DNA from 2 places in the Bradyrhizobium sp. 22 genome. Region 2 is predicted to be linked to the other one. Evidence: predicted binding sites of a transcription regulator. Region 2 holds the regulator's gene; the other holds the start of a gene.

Region 1 (7,888 bases), 110 kb from region 2:
CCTTGTCGACGGCCATCCGCGCCTTGACGATCTTGTCGGGGTTCTGCACGGGCTCGCCGCGCTTGATCTTGTCGACATTCTCCATGCCCTCGGTGACCTTGCCCCAGACCGTGTACTGGTTGTCGAGGAAGCGTGCGTCGTCGAAGCAGATGAAGAACTGGCTGTCGCCGGAATCGGGGTTGGCGGCGCGGGCCATCGAGGCGGTGCCGCGCACATGCGGCTCCTTGCTGAACTCGGCCTTCAGCTTCTTGCCGGAACCGCCGGTGCCGGTGCCCTGCGGGCAGCCGGTCTGCGCCATGAAGCCCTCGATCACGCGGTGGAACACGATGCCGTCGTAGAAGCCTTCGCGGACCAGCTCCTTGATGCGCGCGACATGGCCGGGCGCGAGGTCGGGGCGCATCTCGATGGTGACGGGGCCTTGCGTGGTCTCGAGGATCAGGGTGTTTTCGGTGACGCTCATGCTCGTCTCTCTTGTGTTGGGGGTGAAGTCTTGTCAGGTGACGTCTTGCGGTTGCGGAACTGGATCGCGAATGGACGTCCTGCGGCGGCGCCGGCCATTGCATCGGTAAATGGCATCGGCGTGCAGCGTTGCAACGCCTCCATCACCGCGATCCGGTATTGCAGCCGGTCATTGTCGGAGGCCTCCGCGGACTCATAGGTGATCCTCGGATGGCCCAGAATGTCGCCGGACCGGTTAAAGCTCACGACGACGGTGATGTCGAGTGGCCGAGCCTTGGTAACGGGCGGCGGTCTCCAGCAGGTGCGCAAGTGCCGGAACACGTCCTGGATGGTATCGACCTGCCTCACCTCGGCAGCCGTGCCCGAGGTGCCGAGCAGCAGCATCGCGGCAACCAGCAGGAGCTTGTCGCCACAACGCGCCATCGCCACCTCTTATTTGATGTCGGAGGCGACCTGCACTTTCACCATCTTGTCGGGATCGGTCACGGCGCCGCCGGCGGAGCCGGGAGGCGCCTTCTTCAGCTTGTCGACGACGTCCATGCCCTGCACGACCTCGCCGATCACGGTGTACTGGCCATCGAGGCTGCCGCCGTCGGCGAACATGATGAAGAACTGCGAGTTGGCGCTGTCGACGCTGTCGCCGCGCCGGGCCATGCCGACGATGCCGCGGGCAAAATGCACCTTGGAGAATTCCTGCTTCAGGTTCGGATATTTCGACCCGCCGGTGCCGTTGAAGTTCTGGCCGTCGCCGGTCTGCGCCATGAAGCCGTCCATGACGCGATGGAACGGCACGTTGTTGTAGTAGCCTTCGCGCGCGAGCTGCTTGATGCGCTCGGCATGCTGGGGCGCGATGTCGTTGCGCAGCTTGATGACGATGCGGCCCTTGGTGCTGTCGATGACGATGGCATTGGCCTTGTCGAGGTTGGCAGGCAATTGCTGCGCCACCGCCGGCACCGCGAACAGGAGCGCGGCAAGGACTGCGAGAATTCGGATCATGACAACTCCGGATCAGAGAGGAAGAGGAAGCGCCGTTATCCGGCGAACTTTGCCTTGAGCTGGGCTGCGACAACCGGCGGGACGAAGGCCGAAACGTCGCCGCCCATGCCGGCGATCTGGCGCACCAAAGTGGCGGTGATCGGGCGGACCATCGGCGAGGCCGGCAGGAACACCGTGTGCACCTCCGGGGCCATCGCCTCGTTCATGCCGGCGAGCTGCATCTCGTAGTCGAGGTCGCTGCCGTCTCGCAGGCCCCGAATCATGATGGTCGCGCCGTGCTTGCGCGCCGACGTCACCGACAGATCGTCAAACGTCACGGCTTCGAGCACGCAGCCGGCCTTGGCCGCCACCGGCCCGCAGACGTCATGGAGCATCTTCAGCCGCTCCTCGGTCGAGAACAGCGGCTTCTTGCCGGGATGGACCCCGATCGCGACCACGAGCTTGTCGCACAGCGATACGCTGTGCCGGACCACGTCGAGATGGCCGTTGGTGATGGGGTCGAAGGAACCCGGATAAAAGGCGATACGCGGCATGCCCCCTCCTACCGCGCCCGGCCCGGCCCGGCAAGCGGGCCGGTTCCCCGGCCGTTTCCGGCAATACCCCGCCGGCCGTGTCGGCGATAGCCGCTTTGTTTCGTCCCGAGCGCGGTCACGAAACAAAAGGACGCGGGCACGAAACCATTTCCCGCGCCGGGCGAAGACGTCCGGAAACTGGCCATGGTTACTAATCCGGCCAACGAATGACGGGCCGCACACTGGGCGTAGGCGGCCGCATCACAGGGGACCGTCAATGATCAAGGCTCTCTCAGCGATCGCACTCTCGGCGTTTGTTGCCGCAGCCCTCACGCTCCTGCCCGGCTTTGCCCCGGCGGTCGAAGCCAGCGTGCCGCAGCCGCTGGCCAAGAGCGACCGGCTCGATATCCGCGCCATCGGCAAGGACTGCTCGCAGCAGGCCTGGCCGAATTTCGAGGCCTCGTGCCTGCGCAAGGCCGGCACCAAGGCGACGATCCGCGAGGCGCGCCTCGTGACCGCCAACCGCACGCCGTAGTCGGGCCTGTCAGCCCGCGAATGATGGGCGGCGAACAGCGAATGGGGCAGCAAGCCTCAGCCGCTGCTCCCTATTCGCCGTTGGTCCCGTTCCCGCTCTCGGCTTCTTCCGTGATGTGCTCGACCGACACCACGTGCTCGTCCTCGGCGGTGTCGAACACGATGACGCCTTGCGTCGAGCGGCCGGCGATGCGGATGCCTTCGACCGGGCAGCGGATCAGCTGGCCCTTGTCGGTGACCAGCATGATCTGATCGGCGTCCTCGACCGGGAACGAGGCGACCAGGTTGCCGTTCCGGTTGTTAACGCTCATGGCGACGATGCCTTTGCCGCCGCGCCCGGTGGTGCGGTATTCGTAGGACGAGGTCCGCTTGCCGTAGCCGTTGACCGACACCGTGAGCACGACCTGCTCCTGCGCCGACATCTCGGCATAACGTTCCTGGGCGAGCTGGAAGCTGCCGGACGTCTCCTCGGCCTCGGCGTCTACTGCCGCCTCCTCGGCCCCGGCTTCGCCGGCGACCGCACGGCGCATCTTCAGATATGCCGAGCGCTCGTCCGAGGTCGTCTCGACGTGGCGCAGGATCGCCAGCGAAATCACCTTGTCGGAACCGGCGAGCGCGATGCCGCGCACGCCCATCGAGGTGCGCCCGGTGAACACGCGCACGTCGGTGACGGGGAAGCGGATGCACTGGCCGCCGGCGGCGGTCAGCAGCACGTCGTCGCGCTCGGTGCAGATCTGCACGTCGACGATCGCCTCGTCGTCGTCGAGCTTCATCGCGATGATGCCGGAGCGGCGGACGTCGACGAAGTCCGACAGCTTGTTGCGCCGGACATTGCCGCCCGTCGTGGCGAACATCACGTCGAGGTTGCCCCAGGTCGATTCATCCTCGGGCAGCGGCATGATGGTGGTGATGCGCTCGCCCTGCTCCAGCGGCAGGATGTTGATCAGCGCCTTGCCGCGCCCGTTCGGCGCGGCCACCGGCAGACGCCAGACCTTCTCCTTGTAGACCTGGCCGCGCGAGGAGAAGAACAGCACCGGCGTATGGGTCGACGCCACGAAGAGCCGGCTGACGAAATCCTCGTCGCGGGTCTGCATGCCGGAGCGGCCCTTGCCGCCGCGGCGCTGGGCGCGGTAGGCCGACAGCGGCACGCGCTTGACGTAGCCGGCATGCGAGACGGTGACGACCATGTCCTCGCGCTGGATCAGGTCCTCGTCCTCGACCTCGCCCTCCTGCTCGATGATGACGGTGCGGCGCGGCGTGGCGAACTCGGCCTTCACTTCGGCGAGCTCGGTCTTGATGATGCCGAGCACGCGTTCGCGCGAGCGCAGGATGTCGAGATAATCGGCGATCTCGCCGGCGAGCTTGTCGAGCTCGTCGCGGATTTCGTCGCGGCCGAGTGCGGTCAGGCGCTGAAGCCGCAGGTCGAGAATGGCCCTCGCCTGCTCCATCGACAGCCGGATCGTGCCGTCCGCACTGATGCGATGGCGCGGATCGTCAATCAGCGTCAGCATGTCCTCGACGTCCCGGGCTGGCCAGTCGCGCGACATCAGGGTGTCGCGGGCGGTGGTCGGGTCGGGCGAGCTTCGGATCACGCGGATCATCTCGTCGATATTGGCGACGGCGATCGCGAGACCGACGAGGATATGCGCACGGTCGCGCGCCTTGGCCAGCAGATACTTGGTGCGCCGCGTGACGACCCGCTCGCGGAAGTCGACGAAGATCGTCAGCAGGTCCTTCAGATGCATGATCCGCGGACGGCCGCTGTCGAGCGCCACCATGTTGACGCCGAAGCTGGTCTGCAGCGGCGTGAACCGGTAGAGCTGGTTCAGCACCACGTCCGGAACGGCGTCACGCTTCAACTCGATGACGACGCGGTAGCCGTCGCGGTCGGATTCGTCGCGCAGGTCGCCGATGCCTTCGATCTTCTTTTCCTTGACCAGCTCGGCGATGCGCTCGACCATCGTCGCCTTGTTCACCTGGTAGGGAATCTCGGTGATGATGATCGCCTCGCGCTCCTTGCGGAAGGTCTCGATCGCGACCTTGCCGCGCATCATGATCGAGCCGCGGCCGAGGTGATAGGCCGAGCGGATGCCCTGCCGTCCGAGAATGACGCCGCCGGTCGGGAAGTCCGGTCCCGGCACGATGTTGATGAGCTCGTCGATGGTGAGCGCGGGGTTGTCGATCAGCGCGACACAGGCGTCGATGACCTCGCCCAGATTGTGCGGCGGGATGTTGGTCGCCATGCCGACCGCGATGCCGCCCGCACCGTTGACGAGAAGGTTCGGGAACTTGGCCGGCAAGACCGACGGCTCGGTCTCGTTGTTGTCGTAGTTCGGCTGGAAGTCGACGGTGTCCTTGTCGATGTCCGCCAACAGGGCCAGCGCCGCCTTTGTCAGGCGCGCTTCGGTGTAACGATAGGCAGCCGGGGGATCGCCGTCGACCGAGCCGAAATTGCCCTGGCCGTCGATCAGCGGCACGCGCATCGAGAAGTCCTGCGCCATCCGGACCATGGCGTCGTAGATCGACTGATCGCCGTGCGGGTGATACTTACCGATGACGTCACCGACCACGCGGGCGGACTTGACGTACTTCTTGTCGGGCGTGTGCCCCTGCTCGTTCATCGAGAACAGGATGCGGCGGTGCACCGGCTTCAGACCGTCGCGGGCATCGGGCAGCGCCCGCGCCACGATCACGCTCATGGCGTAGTCGAGATAGGACTTCTTCATCTCCTCGAAGATGGAGACGGGGCGAATGTCCGAGGGTTGCGCCGGCTGGTCGCCGGGCTTGTTGTCGTCGTCAGCCAAGGGGGAATCCGGTGAGTTTTTGTCTGGGAATCATATAGCGCATCGCACCCCTGATAACCACCCTTGGCGGGGACTCGGAAGCGCTTTTTCCGCTTATTTTTCCAATGACTTACGGCGTTGCAGGGAGCCTCCGGAATCAACCTGGAACAGGTCGTCCAAAATCGCCCCTGGCAACATGGATCCCCCGCGCGGCGAGCGCCCATCAGTCCGCTTTGCCGAGCGCGGGCCGAGTTCAACCCGAACATGAAGCGGGCTCGGAAATCCGAGCCCGTTCCGTCAATTGGCAGGGTTTGCTGACACGACGTGCAAAGGCGCCGCCGAACCCGGCCAGCGCCCCCTCGTCCGATCCGCTCTCAGAACGGGATATCGTCGTCCATGTCGCTGTTGCGGCTGCCGCCACCGGCGGCAACAGGACGGCGCGGCGCGCTGCTGACGGGGCCGGAAGAGCCGAAATCGCCGCCCGGCTCGTCACCGAAGCTGCCGCCTCCGCCGCCGCCACCGCGGCCGTCGAGCATCGTCAGCGTCGAGTTGAAGCCCTGCAGCACGACCTCGGTCGAATACTTCTCGACACCGCTCTGGTCGGTGTATTTGCGGGTCTGCAGCGCACCTTCGATGTAAACCTTGGCGCCCTTCTTCAGATACTGTTCGACGATCTTGCAAAGCGGCTCCGAGAAGATCACGACGCGGTGCCACTCGGTCTTCTCCTTGCGCTCGCCGGTGTTCTTGTCGCGCCAGGTGTCCGATGTCGCGATGCTCAAATTCGCAATCGGCCGCCCGTCCTGGGTGCGGCGGATTTCAGGATCCTTGCCGAGATTTCCAACCAGAATGACCTTGTTGACGCTTCCCGCCATCGCCGCTCTCCACTCCGAATGCCACTGATTTCAAAGGCCGAGCGCGCTGCCCGCGTTCCTCTGCGCCCTGTTGGGGCGACCCTATACGCTCGCAGGCGCCCCTCAGCCCATCACCCCCTGGGTTATCCCCACATATAGCATCGACCTTCGCTACGTTCCAGATTTGTTCTTCCCGATCGCCCATCGAGACAGAATCTGGGATTCATCCCGCCGGCGCCAAGGAATGTTCCACGACGGGAACCGAGCGAGGTTCCCGTAAACAGGCAAAACCGCTTAACATTGAGCAAGTTGCGACCCCTGTCGGGCACCGCCAAGTGTGGCATTTGAGAGACGGACTCGGCGCCGTCTTGGGACTACGATCGCCCTGTAATTGAATCATAAGGGCGTCGCGCCTGATCCGCTGCTTCGGGGACTGCGAGAAGCGGCGAAAACTGGGGAGACTGCAATGAACAAGATTCTGATTGGTGCCATCGGTGCAGTGACATTGAGCCTGTCGGCTCCCGCCAGCGCGGCGGATCTCGCCGCGCGGCCCTACACCAAGGCCCCGGCGCCGATGGTCGCCGCCATCTACGACTGGAGCGGCTTCTACGTCGGCATCAACGGCGGCGGCGGCAGCAGCCGCAAGTGCTGGGATTTCGTCACGCCCGGGACCGGCGTCCTGGTTGGCGAGGGCTGTCACAGCGCGACCGGCGGCACGGTTGGCGGCCAGGTCGGTTATCGCTGGCAGTCGACCAATTGGGTGTTCGGCCTCGAAGGCCAGGGCAACTGGGCCGACTTCTCCGGCGACAACATCAGCACGGTGCTCGTGGGCACGGGCCTGCGCAATCGCTCGAAGATCGATGCCTTCGGTCTGATCACCGGCCAGGTCGGCTACGCCTGGAATAACGTGCTGCTCTACGTGAAAGGCGGCGGCGCCGTCGTCAGCGACCGCTACCGCAGCTACGATCTCGTCACGGGTCTCGAGTTCGACCGGGCCAACGAGACCCGTTGGGGCGGCGTTGTGGGCGCAGGAATCGAGTTTGGATTTGCGCCGAACTGGACGGTGGGCCTCGAGTACGACCACATCTTCCTCGGCAACCGCACGATGACTTTCACCGGTTCGGGCAACCTGCTGGCGGCCCCGCTTGGCGCCGTTACACGCTCCGATCGTATCAGCCAGGACGTCGATATCGGCCTGATCCGGGTGAACTACCGCTGGGGCGGGCCGCTGATCGCGAGATACTGATATCTCTCTGACATCGTTCGATGATTGAAGGCCGGCCTCGCGCCGGCCTTTGTCATCGGGAGATCAGATATGCAGCCGTAATGAGTCAGTAACCATCACCTTTTCGACCACTGTGGCTTCTCGGAGACACAACTTGCGGCTTCAGTGGTGTAAGCACTGCCTCAGTTGGGCCGTTGAGTCCGCTGCCCTTCCGTCAGGAAGGCAACAATAGAAACTGGGACTGGGATTAAGTTGAAAATGAAGAAAGTTCTGTTGGCTTCGGCCTGTTTGTTCGCTCTGGCGGCCCCTGCTTCGGCTGCTGATCTCGCGGCTCGCCCCTACACCAAGGCGCCGGTTGCTCCGCTGGCTTCGGTCTACAACTGGACCGGCTTCTACCTCGGTATCGTCGGTGGCGGCGCTTGGGAAGCCTCTTCGGGCGACCCCAAGATGCAGGGCGGCTTCGTCGGCGGCACCGCCGGCTACAACTGGCAGACCGGCAACGTCGTGTTCGGCCTCGAGGCCGATGCC
Region 2 (7,888 bases):
ATCACCGCCATGGGTTGGCGTCTATCTTCTAATGCTAAAAGGGAAGGTTGTTTACGTGGGGTCGAGCCGACGGATGCCTAGGCGAGTAGAGACCCATCGCCTGAACGGACGTCCATTCGATGATGTGTTTTATATTGCAACTGATGAACATCAACGCCTTAAGCTCGAGGCTACCCTGATCAAATCTCTAAACCCAATTCAGAATAGGCAATGGACGAATGTCAATTCTGACGACGTCCGCTCCCGAACAGACTCCCGAGCAGCCCAGCGCAAGGCAAGCTAAGGCACGGCACACATTATGGATTTCGCAACAGCTATCCGAGCTTCCAGATGTCGTTTGCTGCAACGCTCGGGCTGGTGGCGCTGGTGCAGATCGGCATGCCGAACCTGCTGGCCGCGCCCGATCATTCGGCGACCGCACGCGTGGCGCTGTGGGGCGGCCGCGAGATCGCGATGCTGTTCCTGGCCTCGCTGATCGCGGGGCTTGCGACCACGCCCTATGCCGCCTTCCACTTCCATCGCGTCACGCCCTATGGCGTGCTCGCCAATCTCGGGGCGATGCCGGTGGTCTCAGTGCTGGTGATGCCGGCGGGGCTGTTGGGATTGCTCGCAGCGCCGTTCGGGCTCGATGGCGTGTTCTGGTGGTTGATGGGACTGGGTATCGACTGGATGGTCGCGGTCTCGCGCTGGGTGGCGGCGCTGCCGGGCGCGGTCGGCCGCATTCCGGCGTTCGGCATCGCGCCGCTGATCGCCGCGAGCCTCGGCATCATCCTGATGGGCCTGTTGCGCACGCCCCTGCGCTGGTGCGGTGCCGTGGTGCTGCTGGCTTCCATCGCCTGGGGCCTGTCCGCGCGGCAGCCTGATGTCCTGATTGCCGGGGACGGCGCCAGCGTCGCGGTGCGGGGCAGGGATGGGCGTCTGCACCTGATCAGGGCGGGCAAGGACGGTTTCCTGCTGAAGGAGTGGCTGGCGGCCGACGCCGATCCGCGCGATGCCGGCAGCAGCGCGTTGGCCGAGGGAGTGTCGTGCGACGAATCCGGCTGCGTGACACCGCTCGCCGACGGACGCCTGGTCGCGCTGGCCTCGCGGATCGATGCGCTGGCGGACGATTGCAGCCGCGCCGCGCTGGTGGTGACGGCGCGGCCCGCGCCGCCCGATTGCGCGGCGATGGTGGTGGATCGGCAGCGGCTCGCGCGCCAGGGCGCGCTGGCGCTGACACGGCATGGCGACGGATTTGCGGTTCAGGCGGTCAAGGCGAGAGGTGCAGACCGCCCCTGGTCGCCGGCGGCCGCCGGCGAGGGAGATTTCGAAGGAGCCCTCATGCCGAGGCCGGCTCCGCGCGTCCGCGACGCTACGCCGTCGGAGGCCGATCTTCAGGCCGAGGACTGAGCTTTGATCAGCCGATCGGTTGGCGCGTGACCGCCGCTCGACTGTCGGCGATGATCTCAGGCTTGTGCTCGCGCTCGCCGACCGGCTGCGTCACCGGCAGCTGCAGCACGGTTGCGCGCTGGCCTTCGACCAGCTGCGTCACCAGCACGTATTTGCCGTCAGGAAATTCGATCGCGTCGTGATGGCGATCGGGAATGTGCGGATCGATCTTGCCGAACTTGCCGACGCGGGAGTTGACGGTGCGCGTCCAGATCCAGCGGTTGTCGTAACGGACGTTGTCGGCGAAGGCGAGCTCCGTCCCCGGCAGCAGGCAGACCGCAACGGACAGATCGGCTTCGGAGGCGAAGCCGCGCGTCGAGGTGCCGCGGAAGGTTGTCGTGACGATCGTCTCTCCGACCTCAGCGGGACGCGTCGCGACGGCATGCAGGCTGTAGTCACACATCGGGTGCTCCTCATGCGAAGATGGCGACCCGCGTCTCGTCGAGGCGCAGGCCTCAATCAGAGTGGAAGCCTGCAACGCTCTGCTTGGTTATGGGCAAATCTGCGGCTCGCGTCCGCAGCGCGCGATCACATTATCTTTCCCGGATTCGATAGGAACAAACATCGCATCCTTGCATTTGGCCGGCGTATCAGCACTGCCGGCACGCGCAGGGCTATCGCATGTGGCGATGGTCACCAGCTGCCTCCGCAGCGTCATGGCCGGGCTTGTCCCGGCCATCCACGCCTTCCACGCAGCACAATGAACGTGGATGCCCGGGACAAGCCCGGGCATGACGACCTCTGCAAAATTCAAATGCGATTGCCCTGCACTCTGGCGGCGGAGCGAAATGGCCGCGCGCCTGCGCTTGCGAACCGGATGTCGCGCGGAAGAGGAGCCGGACGGTCAGCGCAGAACCAGAGGGACCATCCAGCCGGAGCGGACCAAGCGTTCGCTCCAATCTTGGATCGACGGTGCCGATCGAAAGCGCGCGCGGCGCTTGAAGCTCCGGGTATCAGTACTTCCGGTAAAGCCCGATCAGCTTGCCCTGAATCTTCACGCGGTTCGGCGGCAGGATGCGCACCTCATAAGCGGCATTGGCCGGCTCGAGTGCGATCGAGGCCCCGCGGCGGCGGAAACGCTTGAGCGTGGCCTCCTCGTCGTCGATCAGCGCCACCACGATGTCGCCGGTATCGGCGCTCTCGTTGCGCTGGATCAGCGCCATGTCGCCGTCGAGGATACCGGCCTCCACCATGGAATCGCCGCGCACTTCGAGCGCATAGTGCTCGCCCGTGCCGAGCATGTCGGGCGGGACGCTGATGGTGTGGCTGCGGGTCTGCAACGCCTCGATCGGCGTGCCGGCCGCGATACGGCCCATCACGGGCACCGCAACGGGCCGCTCGCCCTCGTCCATGGAGGGGCTGGAGCTGGCGCGGACCTTGCCGAGATTGCCCTCGATGACGCTCGGCGTGAAGCCGCGACGGGCGCCGGCGGCAGCCTGGAGCTCCGGCAGCTTAATCACTTCGATGGCGCGTGCGCGGTTGGGCAGGCGGCGGATGAAGCCGCGCTCCTCGAGCGCGGTGATCAGGCGGTGGATGCCCGACTTCGAGCGCAGGTCGAGCGCATCCTTCATCTCGTCGAAGGAGGGCGGCACACCGCTTTCCTTCAAACGTTCGCTGATGAACCTCAGAAGCTCGTATTGTTTGCGCGTTAACATCTCGACCAAAGTCCCCCGGTTGATGTCGTTCGATTCCGAGACGATGAGTTCAGCGATAAGCCGCTACATGCTCGAAACAAATCATGAACGGACACTATATGTTCGATACATGTTCCGCAACTGCTTAATTTACCGTGAACGGCGGCGAGCTCGCGGAATGTGTGTGGCCGTGCACTCAGACGGGGAGCCGCAGCACCTCGCAAGGGCTGCCGGCCTCGGCCTTCGGCGCGAACGGTGCGCGCACGAGAAGTACCTGTGCCGCAGCAAGATTCGCAAGCAGAGAGGAATCCTGATGGCTGACGGGAACGGCGACTTGCGCACCGTCGTCGCGCAGTTCCAGGCGCGCGCGCAGGTAATCCTCGCGCTGGTCGTTGGCGCCGAGATCCTTGCCCAGCACGGCGCGCTCGCGGCGATGATGAATCACTGAACGGCCCGACAAGGCGCGAATCAACGGCACCATGAACAGGAACGCGCACACGTAGGACGACACGGGATTGCCGGGCAGGCCGATCACGCGCATTGCGCCGAGCCGTCCGTGCATCATCGGCTTGCCGGGCCGGATCGCGATCTTCCAGAACGCCATCGAGATGCCTTCGCCCCGCAGCGCCTGCTGGACCAGATCATGGTCGCCGACCGACGCGCCGCCGGTCGTGACCAGGATGTCAGCACCGCTCTCGCGGGCGCGGCGGATTCCGGCGGAGGTGGCCTCCAGCGTGTCGGCGGCGACACCGAGGTCGATGGTCTCGGCGCCCTCGCTGCGGGCGAGCGCATGCAGGGCGTAGCCGTTGGAATAGACGATCTGGCCGTGCCCGGGCGTGGTGCCCGGCCTCACCAGTTCGTCGCCGGTGGCGAGGATCGCAACCTTGGGACGGCGGCAGACGGCGAGATCCGGGTGATTCATCGCCGCGGCAAGCGCGAGATCGCGCTCCGTCAGGCGGGTTCCCTTGCGCAGGAGCACGTCACCCTCGCGGAAATCGACCCCGGCCGGGCGGACGTGCCGTCCGGCGATCGCGGCTTCCTTGATGGTGACGCTGTTGCCGTCCGCGACAGTGTCCTCCTGGATCACGACCGCGTCCGCTCCGTCCGGGATGACGCCGCCGGTAAAGATCCGCACGGCTTCGCCGGCGCCAACTGCTCTCGCGAAAGGACGGCCGGCTGCGATCTCGCCAATCACCGTCAGCCGGGAATCGACCGTTGCCGCATCGGCCGCGCGCACGGCGTAGCCGTCCATCGCCGACATCGCCTGCGGCGGCTGCGTGCGGCGCGCCGCGACGTCATGCGCGAGCACGCGGTGATAGGCCTCGTCGAGCGAAACCATCTGTTCAGGCAGCGGCTCTGCACCTGCCAGCACCGCAGCAAGGGCGTCGGAAACCGGCATCAGGGCCACGGGCGAAACTCCTGCTCGCACATCGTTCAATAGGGCGGCGAGAGTTCTAGCTGACTGCAGACGCGAGGCAAAGCAGCACGCAGGATGATCTATCCTGCGTGCTCTCCGTGATCGAGCAAGTGCAAGTCCGCACACGTGATTCTAAAGGCGAAACGCCGGCATGAGCCTGGCCGACACTGAGCTGGCCAGCGCCACCCGGTGATGTGATCAAGGTGCCGTCGGATCGTCCGGACTGACGTCCCATGCGACGTCGGGAGGTTTGGGGCCCTGGTCCCTGTCGGGGAGCGGATCGGCCTGCGATTTCAGGTCCGCAGCCTTGCTGATCAGCTTGGCGGAAAGCTCGGAATCCGAGGTGTTTTTTGCGAATTCAAGCAGCAGAGAAGCTTGCTTGGTGAGATAGGTTTTGCCCAGCACGTCGATCAGTCCGATGTAGAAGTCCCAACAGACTCATGAGTCCGAAGGGTGGTATTCCGTTCCGGGAACTCCGTATAAAAATGCACAAAGGGATCAGGTTCCACAGTTTTTGTAAATTTGGTTCCGAACGCGGCTTGCAATTGGGCTGCTTCTAGCGACGGGCCGGGGTCAAATGCCCAACGCCTTCAATGCGTTCCCGACGTCGCGCGGCGATGTCACGTGCACGGCCGTCAATCCGCGCGCCCGCGCGCCCTCGATGTTCTCTTCGAGATCGTCGAAGAACACGATGCGCTCGGCCGGCACGCCGATCGCCGCGACGACATGGTCGAAAGCGTCTGCGTCCGGTTTGCGCAGGCCGATGCTGGATGACAGGTACAGCTCGCGGAAATGGCCGAGCAGACCGGCATATTCCTTCGAGAAGTAATCGACATGCGGCCGATTGGTGTTGGAGAAGGCGTAGAGCGGCACCTGCTTTGCCGCACGCGGCAACAGCTCGGCGATCTCAGGCATCTCGCCGGCGAAGATCGCGTTCCAGCCCTCCAGGAACTGGGCGTCCGAGATGCCGATCCCCAGTGAAGCGCGTAACGAGGCGAAATAGTCGGCGTCGCTGATCTTGCCGACCTCGTGCAGCCGGTAGGCCTCGTCGCGCACATAGCGCGCGAGGATGCTTTCGGGTTGGCAGCCGGCGTGCCCCGCCCAGCAGGCGATCGCCTTGGAGAAGTCGATGTCGAGGACCACGCGCCCGAGATCGAACAGAAGCGCATCCGCGCTGCCGGGAGAGAGCGATGTCATGGCGTCCTTTTCACCTCAGCGTCGGAGTCCGCAGGTCAGTACCGATAAGGCTCGTGGTCGAACAGCGGGAACGCGCTGACCACGCTCGGCGCGTTGGTGGCGGTCGCCGGATGCAGGCAGGATTTGTCGATCTCGGCAAACGATGTGGCGCCCAACAGGCCGAGGCAGCGCAGCACCTCGTCTTCCAACAGCTCCAGCATCCGCGTGATGCCGGCTTCGCCTGAGGCCGCCAGCGCCCAGCATTGCAGCCGGCCGATGCCGACGAGATCTGCGCCTGCCGCAATCGCCTTGACGATGTCGGTGCCGCGACAGATGCCGCCGTCGACCATGATCTTGGCGCGGCCCTTCACGGCCTCGACGATCTCGGGCAGCACGTGCATGGCACCGCGGCCGTGGTCGAGCTGGCGGCCGCCATGGTTGGAGACGTAGATCCATTCGACGCCGTGATCGACCGCGATCAGGGCGTCCTCGGCGGTGGCGATGCCCTTCAGGATCAGCGGGATCTTGTACCTGTCCTTGATCATCTTCACGGTCCGCCACTCCAGCCCCTTCTGGTAATCGCCACCGGTGGCGCGCAGGCGGCTCTCGCGAACATAGCGCTTGGCGATGTCACGTTCGCGACGGCTGTAATGGGCGGTGTCCACGGTCAGGCAGAACGCGGCGTAGCCGTTCTTCTCGCTCCGGCTGACGACATCGGCGACGAAAGCATCGTCGCCGCGGACATAAAGCTGGTACAGCCGGAGCGCATCGGGCGCCGCCTCGGCGGTCTTCTCCAGGCCGGGCTCGGACACCGAGCTCAGCATGTGCGCCGCACCGAAGGTGCCGGCACCGCGCGCGACGCTCGCCGCACCATTCGGATCGAAGATTTCGAGCGCTCCGACGGGCGCGAGCACCACCGGCAGGCGCATCCTGCGGCCGAACTGCTGAACCGAGCCATCCACCTTGCGGACGTCGCGCAGCACGCGGGGGCGAAAGGCGATCTCGTCCAGCGCCATGCGGTTGCGGCGCATCGTGGTCTCGGTCTCGGCGGCGCCGACGATGTAATCCCAGGCGTTCTGGTTGAGGTTGGCCCGCGCTTTCCGGATGAATTCGTGCAGGTTCTGGAACGGCTCGTTGCTGGCGCCGAGTTCGACGTTCCGTTCTGCCCGGATGCCGGGTGCTTCGTTCATTGTTATCCTCCCGAGAATTTGAACCCTTATCTCATCGCCTAACCCGTCCAGCCCTGCAAAACTATCCTAGATTTGCATGGCTGCGAGGCGCGGACCGGCCTACGATTCCGCTTGCAGGTAGGCCAGTCCCGCAACGTTGCCAAAAGTTTAGGTCCGGGCGAAGCGATTTCTGCGGCGTACCCGTCGGCGTGGTATCCCGGCCTTGAAGAAACCAGAATGGTATTGTGAGAAGCGGGCTGGATCGCCAATTGCATGGCGTCTCCCATGTCTCACGAGACAAGTTCGAAGCGAACCGCCAAGCAAGAAGGCAAGCCCATCCATGCGGAAATCCCTGCTGTTCCCTCTGGGCGCGCTCACCGGAGCGTGTCTCACCCTTCTTGTGGCCAGTCCGCACGGCGGTGTCTGGGCGGCACGGGCGGCGGCGAGCGCGGACGACGCCTATTCCCAGCTCAATTTGTTCGGCTCGGTGTTCGAGCGCGTGAAGGCGAGCTATGTCGAGAAGCCCGACAATGCCAAGCTGATCGAGGGCGCGATCACCGGCATGGTGACCTCGCTCGATCCGCATTCGCGCTACATGAATGCAAAGGCCTGGACCGAGATGCAGGAGACCACCTCCGGCGAGTTCGGCGGCCTCGGCATCGAGGTCACGATGGAAGACGGCCTCGTCAAGGTGGTCTCGCCGATCGACGATACGCCCGCCTCGAAGGCCGGCCTGATGTCCGGTGACCTCATCAGCAAGATCGACGGCGAGGCGGTGCAGGGCATGACGCTCGAGCAGGCCGTCAACAAGATGAAGGGCCCGGTCGATACCAAGACCAAGCTCACCATCATGCGCAAGGGCGCGGACGCGCCGCTCGAAGTGGCGATCACGCGCGAGATCATCCATGTGCGCCCGGTGCGCTTCCGGGTCGAGAACGGCGACATCGGTTATATCCGCATCACCTCGTTCAACGAGCAGACCACCGACGGCCTGAAGAAGGCGATCGCGTCGATCTCCAAGCAGGTGTCGCCGGAGAAGCTCACTGGCTACGTCGTGGACCTGC

Evidence for each region. Region 2 encodes LexA, which represses DNA repair genes until DNA is damaged. Its sites were predicted from a motif close to TGTTCNNNNTGTGTTCNG; they were not measured.
Region 1: a site for LexA is predicted at 6,310-6,327, ahead of K410_RS0118525 (single-stranded DNA-binding protein). Genes of this name have one in related genera too.

Annotation. Positions count from the first base shown of each region.
Region 1 covers NZ_KI519399.1:3,620,213-3,628,100, reverse strand. The annotation lists gene K410_RS0118555 (peptidylprolyl isomerase) at 1-460, opposite strand, end outside; gene K410_RS0118550 (UCP034077 family protein) at 457-882, opposite strand; gene K410_RS0118545 (peptidylprolyl isomerase) at 892-1,455, opposite strand; gene coaD (pantetheine-phosphate adenylyltransferase) at 1,491-1,988, opposite strand; gene K410_RS0118535 (hypothetical protein) at 2,245-2,502, shown strand; gene gyrA (DNA gyrase subunit A) at 2,573-5,305, opposite strand; gene K410_RS0118525 (single-stranded DNA-binding protein) at 5,659-6,156, opposite strand; gene K410_RS0118520 (outer membrane protein) at 6,602-7,381, shown strand; gene K410_RS0118515 (outer membrane protein) at 7,619-7,888, shown strand, end outside.
Region 2 covers NZ_KI519399.1:3,514,975-3,522,862, forward strand. The annotation lists gene K410_RS39600 (GIY-YIG nuclease family protein) at 1-283, shown strand, start outside; partial or broken gene K410_RS36955 (ComEC/Rec2 family competence protein) at 316-1,389, shown strand; gene K410_RS40395 (hypothetical protein) at 1,397-1,831, opposite strand; gene lexA (transcriptional repressor LexA) at 2,382-3,083, opposite strand; gene K410_RS0118020 (molybdopterin molybdotransferase MoeA) at 3,259-4,470, opposite strand; gene K410_RS0118025 (hypothetical protein) at 4,678-4,884, opposite strand; gene K410_RS0118030 (HAD family hydrolase) at 5,053-5,676, opposite strand; gene K410_RS0118035 (alpha-hydroxy acid oxidase) at 5,712-6,845, opposite strand; gene K410_RS0118040 (S41 family peptidase) at 7,165-7,888, shown strand, end outside.